Regions from separate parts of the Variovorax sp. 01N425 genome, predicted to be linked through region 1. Evidence: predicted binding sites of a transcription regulator. Region 1 holds the regulator's gene; the other holds the start of a gene.
The links. Region 1 encodes HrcA, which represses chaperone genes, less so after heat shock. Its sites were predicted from a motif close to TTAGCACTCNNNNNNNNNGAGTGCTAA; they were not measured.
Positions count from the first base shown of each region.

Region 2: AC1DSC_RS12400 (co-chaperone GroES) is a predicted target of HrcA. The motif match lies at 4,504-4,530, and genes of this name have one in related genera.

Region 1 is NZ_JBFTRJ010000013.1:163,907-174,247, forward strand. Features, by position in the region: gene AC1DSC_RS23165 (dynamin family protein) at 1-141, shown strand, start outside; gene mutY (A/G-specific adenine glycosylase) at 149-1,210, shown strand; gene rapZ (RNase adapter RapZ) at 1,226-2,104, opposite strand; gene recN (DNA repair protein RecN) at 2,104-3,783, opposite strand; gene AC1DSC_RS23185 (NAD kinase) at 3,785-4,696, opposite strand; gene hrcA (heat-inducible transcriptional repressor HrcA) at 4,725-5,735, shown strand; tRNA gene AC1DSC_RS23195 (tRNA-Ile) at 5,768-5,844, shown strand; tRNA gene AC1DSC_RS23200 (tRNA-Arg) at 5,909-5,985, shown strand; gene AC1DSC_RS23205 (hypothetical protein) at 6,015-6,356, opposite strand; gene cysC (adenylyl-sulfate kinase) at 6,286-6,870, shown strand; gene AC1DSC_RS23215 (hypothetical protein) at 6,867-7,928, shown strand; gene greB (transcription elongation factor GreB) at 7,968-8,540, shown strand; gene AC1DSC_RS23225 (RelA/SpoT family protein) at 8,557-10,341, opposite strand, start outside.
Region 2 is NZ_JBFTRJ010000006.1:102,118-112,458, reverse strand. Features, by position in the region: gene AC1DSC_RS12415 (AraC family transcriptional regulator) at 1-851, shown strand, start outside; gene xylB (xylulokinase) at 897-2,372, shown strand; gene groL (chaperonin GroEL) at 2,447-4,099, opposite strand; gene AC1DSC_RS12400 (co-chaperone GroES) at 4,130-4,420, opposite strand; gene AC1DSC_RS12395 (TonB-dependent siderophore receptor) at 4,612-6,717, opposite strand; gene AC1DSC_RS12390 (phospholipase D family protein) at 6,784-8,391, opposite strand; gene AC1DSC_RS12385 (TonB-dependent siderophore receptor) at 8,573-10,341, shown strand, end outside.

The sequences.
Region 1 (10,341 bases):
GAACGCCTGCTCGAGCTGGCCCAGCAGGAAAGCAGCCTGGCCGAGCTGCATCTTCGGCTCCATGAATTCACCTCGGCCATCGCGCAACAGGGAAGGCCGGCAGCCGCTGCCGCCGTCGGCGAGCTGCGTGCGGCGGCCTGATCGTCCGGTGCCGACTGCGGCCGTGCAGCCGCAGGCGCCGGCCGATTTTGCCGAGCGCGTCGTGGCCTGGCAGCGCAGCCACGGGCGCAGCGCGCTGCCGTGGCAGAACACGCGGGATCCGTACCGCGTGTGGCTGTCGGAAGTCATGCTCCAACAGACCCAGGTCTCGACCGTGCTCGGGTACTTCGCGCGCTTTCTCGAACGCTTTCCGACCGTGCGGGCGCTGGCCGACGGCACCGAGGACGAGGTCTTCGGGCTCTGGAGCGGCCTGGGCTACTACAGCCGCGCCCGCAACATGCACCGCTGCGCGCAGGAGGTGGTGGCGCGCTTCGGCGGCGAGTTTCCGCGCACGGCCGCCGAGCTCGAGACCCTGCCCGGCATCGGCCGCTCCACCTCGGCGGCGATCGCGGCCTTCTGCTTCGGAGAGCGGGTCGCGATTCTCGACGGCAACGTCAAGCGCGTGCTGACGCGCGTGCTCGGATTTGGCGGCGACATGTCTTCGTCGGCGCAGGAACGCGCACTGTGGGACCAGGCCACCCAGCTGCTGCCGCCGGCCGAGCAGAAGGAAGCGATCGCGAGCTACACGCAAGGCGTGATGGACCTGGGCGCCACGGTCTGCCTGCCGCGCAAGCCGAGCTGCATGATCTGTCCGCTGAACAAGACATGCGTGGGGCTGCGCGAGGGCCAGCCCGAGCGCTATCCGATCAAGACGCGCAAGCTCAAGCGCAGCGCCCAGTCGCTCTGGGCGCTGCTCGCGCGCGATGCGCAAGGCCGCGTCTGGCTCGAGAAGCGGCCGGCCAAGGGCATCTGGGCCGGGCTCTACTGCCTGCCCGTGTTCGATAGCCGAGAAGAGTTGCTGGCCGCGCTGCCGCCGGCGGCGCTGGCGGGCGTGCAGGACCTGCCGCCTTTCGTGCATGTGCTGACCCACAAGGACCTGCACCTGCACCCGGTGCTGCTGCAGGGCAGCCAGCCGCAAGGCGATGCGGCGCGCTGGGTGGATGCGCAGGAGTGGGGTCGGCTGGGATTGCCGGCGCCGATGCGCAAGCTGCTCGAGAGCAGCGCGGGTTAGCCGGACGGAGCGAACTCAGCCTGCGTCGAGCTCGCGGTGCCGCTTGAGCGCGACCCAGCGCGTTCCGAACGCGCGCGCGAGCTGCTCGACCAGGAACACCGAGCGGTGCTGGCCGCCCGTGCAGCCGATGGCCACGGTCACGTAGCTGCGATGGTCCCGCGCCAGCGCGTCGAGCCAGCGCGAGAGGAACTGCTCGATGTCGTCGTACATGCGCGCAACGTCGTCGTGCTCGCGCAGCCATTCGACCACCGGCGCATCGCGGCCCGTGAGCGGCCGCAGCGCGGGCACGTAGTGCGGATTGGGCAGCATGCGCACATCGAACACGTAGTCGGCATCCAGCGGCACGCCGCGCTTGAAGGCGAAGGACTCGAACACCAGCGTCAATGCGCTGCTCTGCGGCGCCGAGATCAGCGCCTTGATGTAGCTCTGCAGCTGGGCCGGCCGAATGAGGCTGGTGTCGATCACGTCGGCGCCGTCGCGCAGGTCGGCCAGCAGCTCGCGCTCGAGCTCGATGGCCTGCACCAGCACGCGCTCCTGTTCGGGCACGTCGTTGCGGCCCTCCTGGCGCGACAGCGGATGGCGCCGGCGGGTTTCCGAATAGCGCCGCAGCAGTGCGTCGGTGGTCGCGTCGAGGAAAAGCGAGCGCAGCGAAACGCCGTCCTGCCGCAGGGCTTCGAGCTGCTGCGGAACGATTGGCAGCGACACGCCGCTGCGCACGTCCATCGCAATGGCCACGCGCGTGGCCTGCTGCTCGTGCTGCAGCGCGATGAAGGCCGTCAGCAGTTCGGGCGGCAGGTTGTCGACGCAGTAGTAGCCGGCGTCTTCCAGCGCATGCAGCGCCACCGACTTGCCCGAACCCGACATGCCGGTGATGAGCACCAGGTCGAGGTCCATCACAGCGCCGCCGAAGTCTTGTGGCCCAGCATTTCGCGGGCGTGCGCCAGCGAAGTCTGCGAAAGCTTCTCGCCGCCGAGCATGCGGGCGATTTCGCGGGCGCGGGTGTCGTCGTCGAGCCGCGAGACGCCGCTTTCGGTGCGCGGGCCGTCCTGGCCGGCTGCCGCCGTCTGGCGCTTGGCCACCACCAGGTGGTGGTCGGCGCAGGCCGCGACCTGCGGCAGGTGGGTGACCGCCAGCACCTGGCGATCGCGCCCGAGCTGCTTCATGAGCCGGCCCACGGTCTCGGCCACGGCCCCGCCGACGCCGGCATCGACCTCGTCGAAGATCAGCGTCTGCGCGGCGCCGAGCTGGCTGGTGGTGACCGCAATGGCCAGTGCGATGCGCGAGAGCTCGCCGCCCGAAGCCACCTTGCCGATGGGGCGCGGCGTGCTTCCGGGATGGCCGCTCACGAGAAAGGCGACGTCTTCGAGACCCGCGCGGCCCGGCTGCGCCAGCGGCAGCAGCTCGACCTCGAAGCGCCCGCCCTGCATGCCGAGCCCCTGCATCGCCTGCGTGACCGCCTCGGCCAGCCGCGGGGCGGCCAGCTTACGCGCCTTGGCGAGCGCCTTGGCTTCCTTCATGTAGGCCTGCTGCGCGCCTTGTTCGGCGCGCTCCAGGCCTGCGAGATCGCTCTGCGCATCGAGCGCCTGCAGCTCGGCCTGCCAGCCGGCCAAGAGCGCCGGCAGGTCGTCCGGCGTGCGCTTGTAGCGGCGCGCGAGCGACATCCACAGCCCCATGCGCTCGTCGAGTTCGGCCAGCCGCTGCGGATCGGCCTCGGCGTCGCGCAGGTAGCCGTGCAGCGTGTGGGCGGCATCGGAAGCCTGGGCGACACTGGAGGCCAGCACTTCGCCGAGGGCGCGGAATTCGGGCTCGATGTGCTCGCAGTTCTGCAGCAGGGTGACGGCGCGCGACAGGGCGGCGAGCGCGCCGCTGTCGTCGTCTTCGAGCGCCTGGCTCGCGCCCTGCGCCGCATCGATGAGTGCCTGCGCATTGGAGACTCGCGCGTGCTGGGTCGAAAGCTCTTCCCACTCGCCTTCGGCCGGCGCCAGCTTCATGACTTCGGCGATCTGCCACTGCAGCCGCTCGCGTTCGCGCAGCAGCGAGTCTTGCGCCGAGCGCGCATGGTCGAGCGCGGAAAGCGCTTGGCGCCAGTGCTGCCAGGCCGCGTCCAGCGCATCGGTGCGCACGCCGGCGTAGGCGTCGAGCAGGCCGCGCACGGCCTCGGGGCGCGTGAGGCTCTGCCACGCATGCTGGCCGTGGATGTCGAGCAGGCGGTCGCCGAGTTCGCGCAGCTGGGTGGCGGTGGCCGGGCTGCCGTTGATCCAGCCGCGGCTGCGGCCCTGCAGGTCGACGGTGCGGCGCAGCAGCAGGGCGTCGCCGTTTTCGAAGCCGCCCTCGTCGAGCCAGGCCGCGAGTGCCGGGTCGGCGTCGAATTCGGCGCTGACGTCGAGCCGTTCGGCGCCTTCGCGCACCGCGCCCGCGTCGGCCCGGTTGCCGAGCGCCAGCTGGAGCGCATCGATCAGTATCGACTTGCCCGCGCCGGTCTCGCCGGTCAATACCGTGAAGCCTGCCGACAGGTCGAGTTCGAGTGATCGCACGATCACGAAGTCGCGCAATGCGATGCGTCGCAGCGCCATTTCAGGAGCCCCCTTCGTTCCAGTGAAGTTTCTTGCGCAGCGTGTCGAAATAGCTCCAGCCGCGCGGGTGCAGGAAGCGCACGCGGAAGTCGGAGCGGCGCACCACCACGCGATCGCCGATCGCGAGCGAGGCCAGCGACTGCATGTCGAAATTGGCGCTGGCGTCGCGCCCCGCCACCAGTTCGATCACGATCTCGTCGGCATCGGGCAGCAGCACGGGGCGGTTCGACAGCGTGTGCGGTGCAATGGGCACCAGCACCCAGCCCGGCACCGCCGGATGCAGCAGCGGCCCGCCGGCCGAGAGCGCATAGGCCGTCGAACCCGTGGGCGAAGCGATGATCAGGCCGTCGGCGCGCTGGTTGGCCACGAAATGCCGGCCCACCGAAACGCGCAGCTCGACCATGCCCGAGGTGGCGCCGCGATTGACCACCACGTCGTTCATTGCCAGCGCATCGAAGACCGAGGCGCCGTCGCGCATGACCTGCGCATGCATGAGGCTGCGGTGGTCTTCCTCGTATTCGCCGGCCAGCATGGGAATCAGCGTGGCCTGGTAGTTGTCCAGCGGAATGTCGGTGATGAAACCGAGCCGGCCGCGGTTGATGCCGATCAGCGGAATCCCGTAGCAGGCGAGTTGCCGGCCGATGCCCAGCATGGTTCCGTCGCCACCCACCACCAGGCCCAGATCGCAGCGCTGGCCGATTTCCTCGACGCGGAGCGGCTGGTAACGGCCGCCGACGCTGGCGTCCGCATCGGCCTCCTCGGCCGCCGATTTTTCGACGAACACCTCGCACCCTTGCGATTCCAGGAAGGCGCCGATATCTTCCATCACGCCGTCGCGGGCATCGGCCTGCGCCCGGGCGCCTGAAGCCTGGTATTTGCCGATCAGCGCGACGTGACGAAAGCGGGAAGTCATCTACAAATTACAACACTAAAATCTTGCAATGCTGGACGACCGTGCCAAGTTGCTCCTCAAGACGCTGGTCGAGCGTTATATCGCCGAAGGCCAACCGGTCGGGTCGCGGACTTTGTCGCGCGCCCCGGGCCTTGACCTGTCTCCCGCGACCATCCGAAACGTCATGTCCGACCTCGAGGGTTTGGGGCTGATCACCAGCCCACACACCTCGGCCGGACGCATTCCCACCGCGCGCGGCTACCGGCTGTTCGTCGACACCATGCTCACCGCCCAGCGCGAGCACATGAACGCGCCGAGCCACCTGCCCCCTGACCAGCCGCAGAAGGTGATTGCCAACGCGGCCAACCTGCTGTCCAACCTGTCGCAGTTCGTCGGCGTGGTCATGACGCCGCGGCGCGCCTCGGTCTTCAAGCAGATCGAGTTCCTGCGGCTCTCGGACCGGCGGCTGCTGGTGATCATCGTCTCGCCCGACGGCGACGTGCAGAACCGCGTGATCTTTCCGGAAGCCGATTACACGCAGTCGCAGCTGGTGGAAGCATCGAACTACATCAATGCCCACTACGCGGGCCTGACCATCGAGCAGGTGCGCGACCGCCTGCAGTCCGAGGTCGAAAAACTGCGCGGCGAAATTGCCGCGCTGATGCAGGCGGCGGTCAAGGTCAGCTCCGAGGTGCTCACCGAGGCGCAGGAAGACGACGTGGTGATCTCCGGCGAGCGCAACCTGCTTTCCGTCACCGATTTTTCGAGCGACATGGGGCAGCTGCGCCGTGCCTTCGAGCTGTTCGAGCAGAAGGCGCAGCTGATGCGGCTGCTCGACGTGTCGAGCAAGGCAGAGGGCGTGCGCATCTTCATCGGCGGCGAAAGCCAGGTGGTGCCGATCGAGGAGCTTTCCATCGTCAGCGCCAACTATGAAGTCGACGGGCAGGTGGTGGGCACGCTGGGCGTGATCGGCCCCACCCGCATGCCGTACGAGCGAATGATCCAGATCGTGGACATCACCTCGCGGCTGGTCAGCAATGCGTTGAGCCACCGCAAGTGAGCGACGCCGCGAATAGAATCGTGGCCTCTCGTGGGCCGTTAGCTCAGTTGGTTAGAGCAGCGGACTCATAATCCGTTGGTCGATGGTTCAAGCCCATCACGGCCTACCAATTGCATTCATTTCTGAGCTTGGTCCGCCAGGGGCCAAAAATGGATGCTATAATCGATAGCTGTGCGGCTGTAGCTCAGTTGGATAGAGTACTTGGCTACGAACCAAGGGGTCGTGGGTTCAATTCCTGCCAGCCGCACCACTCTTTGAAGGGTTAGGACATTACGTGTCCTAACCCTTTTTCTTTTGCGCGGCTCTCTGCGGAATATTTTTCCGTTCAACGAGATCACGGGCAATGTTCCCGCTCCGGGCTCCATTCAATGCAATCGATCCTGCGCCGGATCGCCCTCGACCTTCGGGTGCTGTTGAGGCATTCTTGTTGTTCACCGGAGGAGCCGGAAGAAAACGAGCCGCTTGAGAACCTTCGTCTTCCTTCACGCCGGGTGAGCCGCTGCCTTGAGGCGCCGCGCCCGGCCAGACCTGTTTTTCGATGCCAGAACAGTTGCAGAAACCAGACGCCGATCGTCCTGCTTCGACAACAACACTGCGGCCGCCGCCCGTCATTTGGCTCACGGGGCTGTCCGGCGCGGGAAAGTCCACCATCGCCGCCGCCTTGCAGCCCTTGCTGCGCGCCAGGGGCGTGGGTGCCGTGCGGCTGGATGGCGACGAGGTCCGCAAGGGACTGAACCACGGGCTCGGCTTCAGCGCGGAAGACCGCCACGAGAACATCCGCCGCATTGCCCACATCGCTCGGCTGTTGAACGAGCAGGGCATGGTGGCAATCGTTGCCGTCGTTTCACCGCTGCAGGCGCTCCGGGATCTCGCGCGCTCGATCGTCGGCCCTTCGTACCACGAGGTCTTCGTGCACGCGCCCCTGGAAGTCTGCGAGCGGCGCGACCCCAAGGGGATGTATGCGCGAGCGCGGCAGGGCGCGATCGCGCGCTTCACCGGCGTGTCCGACATCTTCGAAGCCCCGGCAAACCCCGCGCTCACAGTCGACACTTCCAGCTGCGATGTCTCGGCTGCGGTGCAGCAGATCATGGCTTCGCTGGAGGGAACGGCGCCAACCCGGACGCTGCATCAATGACGCCCGCAAGAAAAAACCACCTGATGATTGCCGGCACGGGGCGCGCCGGCACGACCTTCCTCGTCCAGTACCTGGCGGCTTGCGGGCTGGACACGCATCTTGCAAGGCATCCGGACGCGAGCACCTACAACGGGGACGCCAACGCGGGCCTCGAGGACCTGCCCTTCGACAACCCCGATCTGCCCTACGTCATCAAGTCGCCCTGGCTGCATGCCTATGCCACGCGCCTGCTCGCGGACCCGTCCATCGCGCTCGATGCGGTGATCTTTCCGATGCGCAGCATCGTGGAAGCCTCCACCAGCCGCGTGGTCAACGAGCTGCGCGCACGGTATGCCATGGAGGGCCTGCCGGACGATTGCCGGCTCTGGGAGTCGTGGGGGACCACGCCGGGCGGCATCGTCTATTCGCTCAACCCGATCGACGAAGCACGCCTTCTTGCGCTGGGCTTTCATGAGTTGATGCACACGCTGGTCAAGCACGACGTGCCGCTGGTGATGCTCGACTTTCCGCGTCTCGTGGAGGACCCGGCGTATCTCTACGACAAGCTGCATCCGGTCCTGGGTGCGAAGCTCGACAGGGAGCGGGCGCTGTCGGCCCATCGGGAGACGGCGGTGCCGTCGAAGGTCCGCGTGGGCAGGGAGCTTGCTGCCCACACCGCGCAGGCGCCGGGCAGCATCGAATTTCCTTCCCAGGCCACCCTGGACCGCGTGGCGATCAAGCGTGAGCTGGACAAGGCCGTGTCCGAGTGCGCGGTGCTCCAGCGGAAACTCGACGAGGCAATGGCTTGCCGCGCTGAGCAGCAGCGCGAACTGGACGAAGCCATTGCCGGCCGCACGGCCTGCCAGCAGCATTTGAGCGAGGCAATCGCCGAACGCGATGCGCGCCAACATGAACTCGCCGAATGCCAGCGCAGCCAGGCCGTTCTCGCGCAGGACCTGGAGCGCGCGAGATTGCGCACCTCGCACCTGGAAGCGCAATGCACGGCACTTCGGGCCTCGAACTCGTGGCGCGTGACGGCGCCGCTGCGCACCCTGTCGCGAATGTTGAAAATACGGTGAAAAGCCCATCCCTTCCTTGAGACCAGAGGTTCTACCAAGTTGAGCAAAGCATTCACCAAGGAAACCGAGAGCGACGGTGACGACGACGGCGGTGAAAGCACCGCGCCCGCACTGCCGAGCGGCAGCAAGAACTACATGACGCCGGCCGGCTATGCCCGCCTGCGCGACGAACTGCTTCAGCTGATGGACGAAGAGCGCCCGAAGGTCGTCGAAGCCGTGCACTGGGCCGCCAAGAACGGCGACCGCTCCGAGAATGGCGACTATCTCTACGGCAAGAAGCGGCTGCGGGAAATCGATCGGCGCATCCGCTTTCTCACCAAGCGGCTCGAAATCGCCGAAGTGACCGATCCGTCGGTCCATCACGGCAGCGACCAGGTGTTCTTCGGCGCAACAGTGCGCTATGTGGACGAAACGGGCGACGAGCGCAGCGTGACGATCCTGGGCATCGACGAGGCGGACAGCGCCCAGTCGCAGGTCAGCTGGATCTCCCCGATTGCCCGCGCGCTGCTCAAGTCGCGCGAAGGCGACGTGGTGAAGCTCGTGACGCCGGGCGGCGCCCATGAGGTCGAGCTGCTGTCGGTCAGCTATCCGGCGCCGGGCACGGCGCGCTAGCCTTCCTGCCCGCCGGTCAGGGCGCGGGAACCGTCCTTGCGGCGGTCAGCACAGAGGCCGTGCGCCGCGCGGCACGCAGCACGCTGTCCAGGTGGGTGCGGTCGCGCACCGCAATCACGAAGCGCAGGTCGGTCGAATCCTGCGGCGTCTCGTCGGCCATTTCGACGTGCGTGATGTCGGCTTCGGCGTCGGCCAGGGTCGCGGCCACGCGCGCGAGCACGCCCTTGTCGTTGCGCACCGTGATGACCACGCCGGTTTCGAAGGTGCGGGTCGGCTCGTCCGCCCATTCGACCGCGAAGAAACGCTCGCTGTCCTTGTGGCGCAGGCGCTGGCCCACGCCGCAGGACTCGGTGTGCACGACCAGCCCTTCGCCATGGCCGAGATAGCCCACGATCTCGTCGCCCGGAATCGGCCGGCAGCACAGCGCAAAGCGGACCGACGAGTTCTCGCTGCCATCCAGCGTGACGGCGCCCTGGGAAATGGTCTCGTGCGAGATGAAGCGCTCGCGGCTCAGCAGCAGCGCATCGGGCCGCTCGCCGAGTTCGGACAGCATGGCCACCAGCCGCTTTGCCACGATGCTGGCAATCCGCTTGCCCAGGCCAATGTCGGTCAGCAGCTCGGCGCGCGTGCGGTTGCCGGTGAAGCGCAGCAGCTTTTCCCACAGCGCCTGGTGCTCGGCGTCCTCGGCCGGCAGCTTGCTGAGGCCTTCGGCGCGCAGTGCCTGGGCCAGCAGCTTCTCGCCCAGGCCTTCGGACTCGGCATGGGCCAGGGTCTTCAGGTAGTGGCGGATCTTGGAGCGCGCCCGGCCGGTTCGCACGAAGCCGAGCCACGCGGGATTGGGCGTGGACACGGGCGCGGTGATGACCTCGACCACGTCCCCGTTCTTGAGCTCCGTGCGCAGCGGCACCTGGTCGCCGTTGATGCGTGCCGCGGAGGTGTGGTCGCCGATGTTGCTGTGGATGGCGTAGGCAAAGTCGACCACCGTGGCGCCGCGCGGCAGCGCGAGGATCTGGCTCTTCGGCGTGAAGACGTAGACCGCATCCGGGAACAGGTCGACCTTGACGTGGTCCCAGAACTCGGCGGCGTCGCGGGTTTCGTCCTGGATGTCGAGCAGCGACTGCAGCCACTTGGTGCCGAGCCGGTCGTTGCTGGCCGCGTTCGGCTCGGCCGCCTTGTAGAGCCAGTGCGCCGCCACGCCCGATTCGGCCACCACGTGCATGGCCTCGGTGCGCAGCTGGAACTCCACGTTCACGCCGGCCGGACCCACCAGCGTGGTGTGCAGCGACTGGTAGCCGTTGAGCTTGGCGATCGCGATGTGGTCCTTGAACTTGCCCGGCAGCGGCTTGTACATCTGGTGCAGGATGCCAAGGCCGGTGTAGCAGGCGATCACGTTCGGCACGATCAGGCGAAAGCCGTAGATGTCGGTCACCTGGGCGAAGCTCAGGTGCTTTTCCTCCATCTTGCGGTAGATCGAATAGAGCGTTTTCTCGCGTCCCGCGATGCGCAGCGTCATGTTGGCGTTGGCAAAGGCGGTCTCGACCTCGCGCTGCACCTTCTGGATCAGGTCGCGGCGGCGCCCGCGCGCCTTGGCCACGGCCTTGGACAGGGTGGCATAGCGCCACGGTTTCAGATGGCGGAACGACAGTTCCTGCAGTTCGCGGTACGTTTGGTTCAGGCCCAGCCGGTGCGCGATGGGCGCGTAGATTTCGAGCGTTTCGCGTGAGATCCGGGCCCATTTCTCGCGCGGCGCATCGTCGAGCGTGCGCATGTTGTGCGTGCGGTCGGCCAGCTTGACCAGGAT
Region 2 (10,341 bases), on a different contig from region 1:
ACGAGGCCCCCGAAACCGGCCTGGTGCGCTGCCTCGCGCACGGCTTTCCGAGCCCGCTGGTGCGGTGGCACTTCCATGAAGACTACGAGCTGCACCTGATCACCGAGACCTCGGGCAAGGCCTTCATCGGCGACTGGATCGGGCCGTTCCAGCCCGGGCACCTCGTGCTCTGCGGGCCGCGGCTGCCGCACAACTGGATCTCGCTGGACGTGCCCGAAGGCGGCGCCGCGGGCCGCGACCGGGTGATCCAGTTCCGCCACGAGCCCATCGAGCGCGCCGCGGCCGAGATTCCGGAGCTGCGCGATGTGATGCAGCTGTTCGAGCGCGCGCGGCACGGCATCGAGTTCTTCGGCATGTCGCAGCAGGCGCAGGCGCACTGGGACAACATCAAGGCCGCGCGCGGCGTGCGCCGGCTCGGGCTGTTCCTCGAGTTCATGGCCGACCTCGCGCAATGCACCGACTACCGGCTGCTCTCCAGCGTGCAGATGCAGGGCGCGCACGGCGTCGAAGGCGATGCGCAGGTCGACCAGATCAACGACATCGTCAACCGCATCACCAGCAACATGGCGGAGCCGATCTCCATGTCGGACGTGGCGGCCGAACTCGGCATGAGCGAAAGCCGCTTCAGCCGCTTCTTCCGGCGCTCCACCGGCAACAGCTTCACCGACTTCGTCAACCGCGTGCGCATCAACAGTGCCTGCCACCTGCTGATGCAGACCGACCACTACGTGACCGACATCTGCTACCAGGTCGGCTTCAACAACGTGGCCAACTTCAACCGGCGCTTCCTCGAGATCAAGGGCATGACCCCGAGCGAGTTCAGGCGCCAGGCCGACACGCGGTTCGGCTGATGCCCACACCAAGCGCTTTCAAGGCACCAATCAGGGAGCACCATCTTGTATCTGGGACTCGATCTCGGCACGTCCGAGCTCAAGGCGCTGCTGCTCGCCGGCGACCACCGCATCGTCGGCGTGGCGCGTGCGCCGCTCACGGTCGAGAGGCCAGAGCCGCTCTGGTCGGAGCAGGCGCCTAGCCAATGGTGGCAGGCGCTGGAGCAGGTGATGGCGGAGCTTCGCGGCGCGCATGCTGAAGCGCTCTCGGCCGTGCGCGCCATCGGCCTGTCGGGCCAGATGCACGGCGCCACGCTGCTCGATGCGGCGGGCGAGGTGCTGCGCCCCGCCATCCTCTGGAACGATGGGCGCAGCGGCCCGCAGTGCGAGGCGCTTGCGCGTGCCGTGCCGCGGCTGGGCGAGATCGCGGGCAACCTCGCGATGCCAGGCTTCACCGCACCCAAGCTGCTGTGGGTGCGCGAGCACGAGCCCGAAATCTTCAACCGCACGGCGCGCGTGCTGCTGCCCAAGGACTGGCTGCGCTTCATGCTCAGCGGCGAGGCCGTCAGCGAGATGTCCGATGCGGCCGGCACGCTGTGGCTCGACGTCGGCGCGCGCGACTGGTCCGACGAACTGCTCGCGGCCGCCGGGCTCACGCGCGGGCACATGCCGCGGCTGGTGGAGGGCAGTGAAGTGTCGGCGCAGCTCAAGCCCGAGCTGGCCGCGCGCTGGGGCGTGGGGAACGGCGCCGCTGCCGTGCTCATTGCCGGTGGCGCGGGCGACAACGCCGCCAGCGCCGTCGGCATGGGGCTGGTGGAACCGGGGCAGGGCTTCGTGTCGCTCGGCACCTCGGGCGTGGTGTTCGTCTCGACCGACCGCTTTTTGCCCAACCCCGCGCAGGCGATGCATGCCTTCTGCCATGCGCTGCCCGGCCGCTGGCACCAGATGTCGGTGATGCTCTCGGCCGCGAGCGCCGTGAGCTGGGCCGCCAAGGCCTTCCGGTTCGCCGACGAGGCCGCGCTGCTCGAAGCGGCAGCGTCGGTCGCGCCCGCGCAGCGCGCGCGCTGCCCGCTGTTCCTGCCATACCTTTCGGGCGAGCGTTCCCCGCACAACAATCCCAACGCGCAGGGCGTGCTGTTCGGGCTCACGCATGCGCACGGCCCGGCGGAGATCGCCTATGCCGTGGTCGAGGGCGTGAGCTTCGGCCTGCGCGACGGCTTCGACACCCTGCGCCTGCCGGCCGGCATGCCGCTGCGCGAAGTGGCGCTGGTGGGCGGTGGCGCGCGCAGTGTCTGGTGGGGCCAGCTGCTGGCCGATATCTTCGAGCTGCCGCTCACGCTGTACGCGGGCAGCGAGACGGGTGGGGCGCTGGGCGCGGCCCGCCTTGCCTGGCTGGCTGACGGCGGCACCGTGGCCGAGGTGTGCACGCTGCCGCCGGTGAAGCAACAGCTGGTGCCTTCGCTTGAAGGTGCCGATGGGCACAAGGCGCGTCATGCGCGCTTCCGGGCGCTCTATACGGCGCTGCGCGACCAGTTCCGTTAATTCGTACGCGCAATGAAAAAGGGCCGCTTTCGCGGCCCTTTCGTTTTGGTGAGCAATAGAGCTCAGCCGGGAAATTACATTCCCATGCCGCCCATACCACCCATGCCGCCCATGTCGGGCATGCCGCCGCCGGCACCGGCTTCTTCCTTCGGTGCGTCGGCGACCATGGCTTCGGTCGTCAGCAGCAGCGAAGCCACCGATGCTGCGTTCTGCAGCGCGGTGCGGGTCACCTTGGTCGGATCCAGGATGCCCAGCTCGAGCATGTCGCCGTACGTGTCGTTGGCGGCATTGAAGCCGTAGTTGCCCTTGCCGGCCAACACGGCGTTCACCACCACCGAGGCTTCGCCGCCGGCGTTGTTCACGATTTCGCGCAGGGGCGCTTCGATGGCCTTGAGCACCAGCTTGATGCCGGCGTCCTGGTCGGCGTTGTCGCCCTTGACCTTGTCGCCCACGGCTTGCTTGGCACGCAGCAGAGCCACGCCGCCGCCGGCCACAACGCCTTCTTCCACTGCAGCGCGGGTGGCGTGCAGGGCGTCTTCGACGCGTGCCTTCTTTTCCTTCATCTCGACTTCGGTGGCAGCGCCGACCTTGATCACTGCAACGCCGCCGGCCAGCTTGGCCACGCGCTCTTGCAGCTTTTCACGGTCGTAGTCGCTCGTGGCTTCCTCGATCTGCACGCGCACTTGCTTCACGCGGGCTTCGATGTCGGCCGCAGCGCCCGAACCGTCGATGATGATGGTGTTTTCCTTGCCCACTTCGATGCGCTTGGCTTGGCCCAGGTCGGCCAGCGTCACCTTTTCGAGCGTCAGGCCCACTTCTTCAGCGATGACCTTGCCGCCCGTCAGGATGGCGATGTCTTCCAGCATGGCCTTGCGGCGGTCGCCGAAGCCAGGTGCCTTCACGGCCACGACCTTCAGGATGCCGCGGATCGTGTTCACCACCAGCGTAGCCAGGGCTTCGCCTTCGACTTCTTCGGCAATGATCAGGAGCGGACGGCCAGCCTTGGCGACTTGTTCCAGCGTGGGGAGCAGGTCGCGGATGTTGCTGATCTTCTTGTCGAACAGCAGCACGAAGGGGTTGTCGAGCAGCGCCGATTGCTTCTCGGGGTTGTTGATGAAGTAGGGCGACAGGTAGCCGCGGTCGAACTGCATGCCTTCGACGACGTCGAGTTCGCTGTCCAGCGACTTGCCGTCTTCCACGGTGATCACGCCTTCCTTGCCGACCTTGTCCATCGCGTCAGCGATGAGCTTGCCGATGGTTTCGTCGCTGTTGGCCGAGATCGAGCCGACTTGAGCGATTTCCTTCGACGTGGTGGTGGGCTTGGAAGCCTTCTTCAGCTCTTCGACCAGGGCCGTCACGGCCTTGTCGATGCCGCGCTTCAGGTCCATCGGGTTGATGCCGGCGGCCACGTACTTGAAGCCTTCGCGAACGATGGCCTGGGCCAGCACCGTGGCGGTGGTGGTGCCGTCACCGGCGTTGTCGCTGGTCTTGGAGGCCACTTCCTTCACGAGCTGGGCGCCCATGTTCTGGAGCTTGTCCTTGAGTTCGATTTCCTTGGCGACCGACACACCGTCCTTGGTGACGGTGGGGGCGCCGAACGAGCGCTCGAGCACCACGTTGCGGCCCTTGGGGCCCAGGGTCACCTTGACGGCGTTGGCGAGGATGTTGACACCCTCGACCATGCGTGCGCGGGCTTCACCGCCGAAGACTACGTCTTTTGCTGCCATGTTTTATTACTCCGAATAGGGATGAATTGATTACTTCTCGACCACGGCAAAGAGGTCGTCTTCCTTCATGACCAGCAGTTCGTCGCCATCGACCTTGACGGTCTGGCCGCTGTACTTGCCGAACAGGACGCGGTCGCCGACCTTGACGGTCAGTGCGGTCAGGTCGCCCTTTTCGGTGCGCTTGCCGGGGCCGACGGCCAGGACTTCACCCTGATCGGGCTTTTCGGCGGCTGCGTCGGGGATGACGATGCCAGAGGCGGTCTTGGTTTCGCTGTCAACACGCTTGACGATCACGCGATCGGCCAAAGGACGAAGTTTCATTGCATCTCCTGGATAAGAAACGGGGTTGTGGTCGGGCGCCGGCGGAAAAGGCCGGCGGCCCATCGACTGGAAGCGAGGCCTTGTTAGCACTCGTCAGCAGCGAGTGCTAATCATAAGGGCAATCGGCGGACTTTCAAGGCCGGGGCGGCCCGCCGGGCTGTAACTGCGCTCGGTTTTTGGTCGCGAGGGCTTCAGAGGTCCAGCTTCAGGCTGGCCACGACGCTGCGCCTGGCGCCCGGAATCACGTACAGGTTGCCCCACGAGGCGGTGTAGAAGTTCCGGTTGAAGAGGTTGTGCACGTCGATCGACACGCGGGCGGTCTTGTTGATCTGCCAGAAGCTCACCAGCTTGACGGTGGTGTAGGCCGGCAGCGAGTAGGTGTCGGCGCTGTTGCCCGAACGGTTGCCCACGTAGTTGATGCCGGCACCCACGCCATAGCGGCTGCCGTCGGCCAGCGCATCCTCGCGGATGGCGAACAGGCCGGCGCTCGTCCTCGGGATGTTCACGATGCGCGTGCCGGGCGCCAGCGTTGCGTCCTTCGAGATGCGGGCGTCGACATAGGCGAAATTTCCGCTCACCCGCCAGTTCCTGTCGATCTGGCCGTAGACGTCTGCCTCGAAGCCGCTGCTCTTGACCTCGCCGGCCGCCACGGAGAAGCCGGGCGTGTCGCTGGCCGTCAGCACGTTGGTCTTCTTGATGTCGAACACGGCCAGGTTGGCGCCCAGGCGCTGGTCCGGCGTCTGCAGCTTCAGGCCGGCCTCCAGCGCGGTGGAACGCTGCGGATCGAAGGCCTGGCCGTTCTTGTCGGTGCCGCTGTTGCCGCGAAACGACTTGCCGGCCGAGACGTACCAGGAGCTCCAGTCGTTCGGCAGGTAGGTGAGGCCGGCGCGCGGCGAAACAGCATCATGCTTCTGGGCGCTGTTGCGGTTCACGCGGTCCTCGATGCGCTGCCTGAAATGGTCGTAGCGGGCGCCCACCAGCAGCTTCCACTGCGGCGAAAGGCTGATCTGGTCCTGCAGGAAAACCGCGCTCGCGCGCTGGTGCTCGTCCGAGCTGGAGGTGAGCGAGGTGAGCGGCGGCCGGGGCTTGCCATAGACAGGCTGGTAGATGTCGATCGGGTAGTTGCCCGAGCGGAGGATTTCGGTGTTCATCCACAGCCTGGACGCTTCCACGCCGACCAGCAGCGTGTGGGCCAGGGCGCCGGTCGCGAACTTGCCTTCCAGCTCCGCCTGGAAGGACGTGTCGCGCGACGGCAGCTGGCGCCAGGTGGCGCGGCGGTTGAGCGTCCGGTTGTCGCTGGCGAGCGAAGTCGCTTCGGTGTAGTTGCCGGAGAAGGTGCTTTCCTTGTAGCTCGCACCGATGCGCGCGCGCCAGTTTTCCGACAGCTGGCGGTCCAGCGTGAGCTGGTGCGTATTGCTGGTGAGCGTCATGTTGCCGTCGTCGGGCTCATTGAGCACACGGTCGCGCGGCAAGGTTCCGAGCAGGCCGCGAACATTGATCAGCCCGCGGTCCAGCGGCGTTTTCGAACGCAGGAATTCGGACTCGTAGTTGAGCACTGTCTTGTCGTCGATGACCCAGGTCAGCGCGGGTGCCACCAGGGTGCGCCTGTTGCTCAGCAGGTCGCTTCGGCTGTCGCCTTCCTCCACCGCCAGGTTCAGCCGGTAGGCCACGTTCCGGCTCAGCGCGCCGGTGCTGTCCAGCGTGCTGCGGCGCAGGCCCTGGCTGCCGATGCTGAAGTCGGCCGTGTTGCGGCGCGTGAACTCCGGCTTCTTCGTGACGATGTTGATGGTGCCGCCCGGCTCGCTGCTGCCGTAGATGGCCGACGCCGGCCCCTTGAGGAATTCGAAGCGCTCGACCGTGGCGGTGTCGCGCGGCGGGTTGTAGCCGCGCGATCCGGGGAAACCGTTGACCAGGAATCCCATGTCGGTACTGCTGAACCCGCGGATGCCGAAGTTGTCCCAGGTGCCGCCGAAGTCGTTGAGGCGCGTGATCCCGCTCACAAGATCCACCGTGTCGGCCAGTCGCGTTGCACCCATGTCCTCGATCAGCTGGCTGGAGACGATGCGCACCGACTGCGGCACCTCTCGCAGCAGCGTGCTGGTGCGCGTGGCACCGCTGCTGGTCGTGGGGTTGTAGCCGCCGGATTCGGGCTCGGCGACCACATGCACTTCGGGCAGCGATGTGCTCGCCGGGTCCGGCTGTCCGTTGCCGGTGCCTTGTGCCATGGAGAGCGGGGAAATGGAAGCGAGGGGGAGCAAGGCAAAGGCGATGCGTGACGACCGGATGCGGAATCTCATTGCAATTTGTTGACGTTTTATTTACAGTTAATGAGAATAACTCTCATTACCTATTGTAGACGTCCGCTACAACTGGTCGGTCGGCACGAACCAGGAGAACAGCAGCAGCTGCAGCCGCGTGAGCAGGCTCGAATCGGGCTCGCTGTCCAGCACCTCGTTGTCCACGTCGCCGGTGCCTATCCATTGCACGTTCTCGCCGTCGGGCATCAGCACGACGCGGTAGACGCCCTCGATGTCGTCCAGCTGGTAGGCATACAGAAGTGCCTGGGTCAGCTCGAAACTCCGCACGCGAACGCCGAATTCGGTGTTCAGCCGCGCCGAGCGCGGGTCGAGGTTCATCGAGCCGAGCAGCACCCACTCGCGGTCGACCAGCGCGAGCTTGGCATGCAGGCGGCCGCGCGCCTTCTTGAGCAGGCTGCGCAGCTGGCGGTTGCGCTTGAGCTGCTGGGTGCTGACCTCGTACAGGTTCACGCCCAGCTTCAGCATGTCGACGCGGTAGCGGTTGTAGTTGATGTTGACCAGCGGCTCGTCGCTGTCGGCCAGCGAATTGGTGATGACGCTGATGCGCACGCCGCGCGCCCGGCCCTCGCGGATGCGGGCCATGCCTTCGTCGCCGGGAATGAAGTAGGGCGAGATCACCACCACGTCCGAGCGCGCCGTGGCGGTCATCTCATGGAAGCGCGCAGCGAGCGATTCGGCGGGCGATGCGAGGATGCCCAGCGCCTTGTTGGGGCTGTCGGCCGCGGCATGGGCGTCGGCGCGCATCCACTTCATGCGGCCGATGTCGGCCAGCTGGACGCCGAGCGGCGGGTCGCCCATCACGTCGGTGCCCTGAAGCGCGGCCGGCGCAGGGGCGTGGACCGCCGAGGTGGCGGCTTCGAATTCCGACTTCAGGGCCTCCGGCGTGCCGCTGGCGCCGGCAACCCGCTGGAGCGGGTAGACCACCTCGCTGTTCCAGTAGGTGTCGAAGATGCGGGCGGCTTCCGGAACCACGGGGCCCGCCATGAGGAGCTCGAAGTCGATGAAGTTGGCATCCTCGCTGCGCAGGAAGTATTCGTCGGCCAGGTTGCGCCCGCCCGCGATGGCCATGGCGCCATCGGCCACGAAGAGCTTGTTGTGCATGCGGTGGTTGAGCCGGCGGAAATCGCCGAAGAACTCGAGCCAGCGCGTGGCCGAGTGGTCGCGGGCGTTGACGAAGGGGTTGAACAGCCGGACCTCGGCATTGGGCTCCGCGGCCAGGCCGAGCAGCAGGCGGTCCATGCCGGTCGTGTAGAAGTCGTCGAGCAGCAGGCGCACCCGCACGCCGCGGCGCGCAGCATTTCGCAGTTCGCGCAGCAGCAGGCGGCCGGTCTTGTCGTTGCCGAGCTGGTAGGTCTGCACGTCCAGCGAGGCCTGCGCGCGCCGCATCAGCTCGAAGCGTGCATCGAGCGCAAAGGAAGCCTCCACCAGCGGCCGGATGCTCGACAGCCCATCGTGCGCGGCGGTGTCCAGGCTGGCCGCGGCGCGGCCGAGCGCGGTGGAGGGCGAGGCGGCGATCGAGAGCGTTGGCGGCTCGGGCGTGCGCGGAGGCAGGCCGGCGCAGCCTGCGAGCACCCCGGCGATGCCAGCGGCCACCAGCCAAAGCGCCAGGCCGCGCAGCGCGGGGAACAAAGAGGCGAGGAACTTGTGGAGCATGGGGCCCGCGAACGCACACGACGTGCGGCCGGATCGTAGCCGCTTTGCCTTGCGCCGCGCCTGCGCCGCGGATGCATGCGGTGGCCGAACGTCCCCTTGCCGAGGCGGGGAAATCGGAACAAATGGGGCTTTATAAATAGAATGCGAATCGTTCTTAATAATGTTTCGGAGTGGAGCGGGAATGGCAAGGTTATTGGCGGGGCGCAGGGTCGCATCGGTTCTGGCAGGCTGCATGGCGGTCTACGTGCATCACCAGGTCCTGGCCCAGACCGCGACGGCGCCCGGCGCCTTGCCGGAGGTGAAGGTCGATGCGAGCGCCGAGGCCGAAACCGCAACCTCGCCGGTGATCGGCTACCGCGCCCGGAACGCCGCCACCGCCACCAAGACCGACACGCCGCTGGCCGAAACGCCCCAATCGATCACCGTGGTCACGCGCGACCAGATGGTGGACCAGGGCGCGGGCAATGTTCAGGACGCGCTCAACTATGCGGCCGGTGTGCGCTCCGATGCCTATGGCCAGGATTCGCGGACCGACTCGGTGCGCATCCGCGGCGCCACGCCCGACGTCTACCTGGACGGCCTGCGCCAGTCCTATGGCTACTACACCAGCACCACGCGCACCGAGCCCTACACGCTGGAGCGGCTCGAAGTGCTGCGCGGCCCGGCGGGCATGCTGTTCGGCGCGGGCACCGCGGCGGGCGTGGTCAACATGGTCAGCAAGCGTCCGCTGCAGGAAACCCAGCGCGAAGTGGGCGTGCAGTTCGGCAGCTTCGGCCGCAAGCAGGTCCAGGCCGACCTCACGGGGCCGCTGAATGCCGACGGCAGCCTGTCGTACCGGCTGATCGCGTTGCAGCGCAAGTCGGACTCGCAGGTCGACCATGTGCCCGACGACCGCAGCGTCATTGCGCCTTCGCTGACCTGGCGGCCCAGCGCGGCGACCTCGCTCACCTTGCAGGGGCTGTGGCAAAAGGACAAGAGCGGCAGCAGCTCGCAGTTCCTTCCGTGGGAGGGCACCTTGCTGCCGAACCCGAACGGACGCATTCCCGCCAGCCGCTTCATCGGCGAGCCGGGCTTCGACTACTACGACAGCGAACGCAAGACCTTCGGCTGGCAGTTCGAGCACAAGTTCAACGAGAACTGGCGCGTGCGGCAGAACTTCCGCTACGCGAAAAACGAGAACGACAACCGCTACCACTACGGCGCTGCCTTCAGCGGGGCCGAAAGCTGGGACGCCACCGATCCGATCTTCAAGCGCGTGCTCGGCCGCTACTACGACAGCTATCTCACGCGCAACCGCACGCAGACGCTCGACAACCATGTCGAGGGCCATTTCGAGACCGGCGCCGTGAAGCACACGCTGCTGGTCGGCGCGGATTTCTCCAGGCAGCGCGAGAACGTCTGGGGCGCGACGACCTTCGACACCATCGACGTCTACGCGCCGGTGTACGGCCACGTCGACCTGCCCGAGCGCGTGGCGCTGCCGCGCACCCGCCAGCGCCAGACCGGCGTCTACCTGCAGGACCAGGTCAAGCTCGACAACTGGATCTTCGTGGCGGGCCTGCGGCACGACAGGGCGGTGTCCAGCGCGGCAGGCAGCGACGAGCAGAAGAGCAGCGCAACCACCAAGCGCTTCGGCCTGATGTACGCCATGCCCTCGGGCTGGTCGCCGTATCTGAGCTACACCGAATCGTTCACGCCGCAGTCGCCGCGCAACGGACAGATCTTCACGCCCTTGCGCGGTGAGCAATGGGAAGCCGGTGTGAAGTACGAGCCGAAGGACCGCGCGCTGGCGTTCAGCGCGGCGGTCTACGATCTGCGGGAGAAGAACCAGATCACCTCGCCGTCGCCGAATGTGTACACGCAAGCCGGCAAGACCAAGACCCGGGGCGTCGAGCTCGAGGCCAAGGGCTCCATCGGCCCCGACCTCGACCTCGTCGCGCACTACAACTA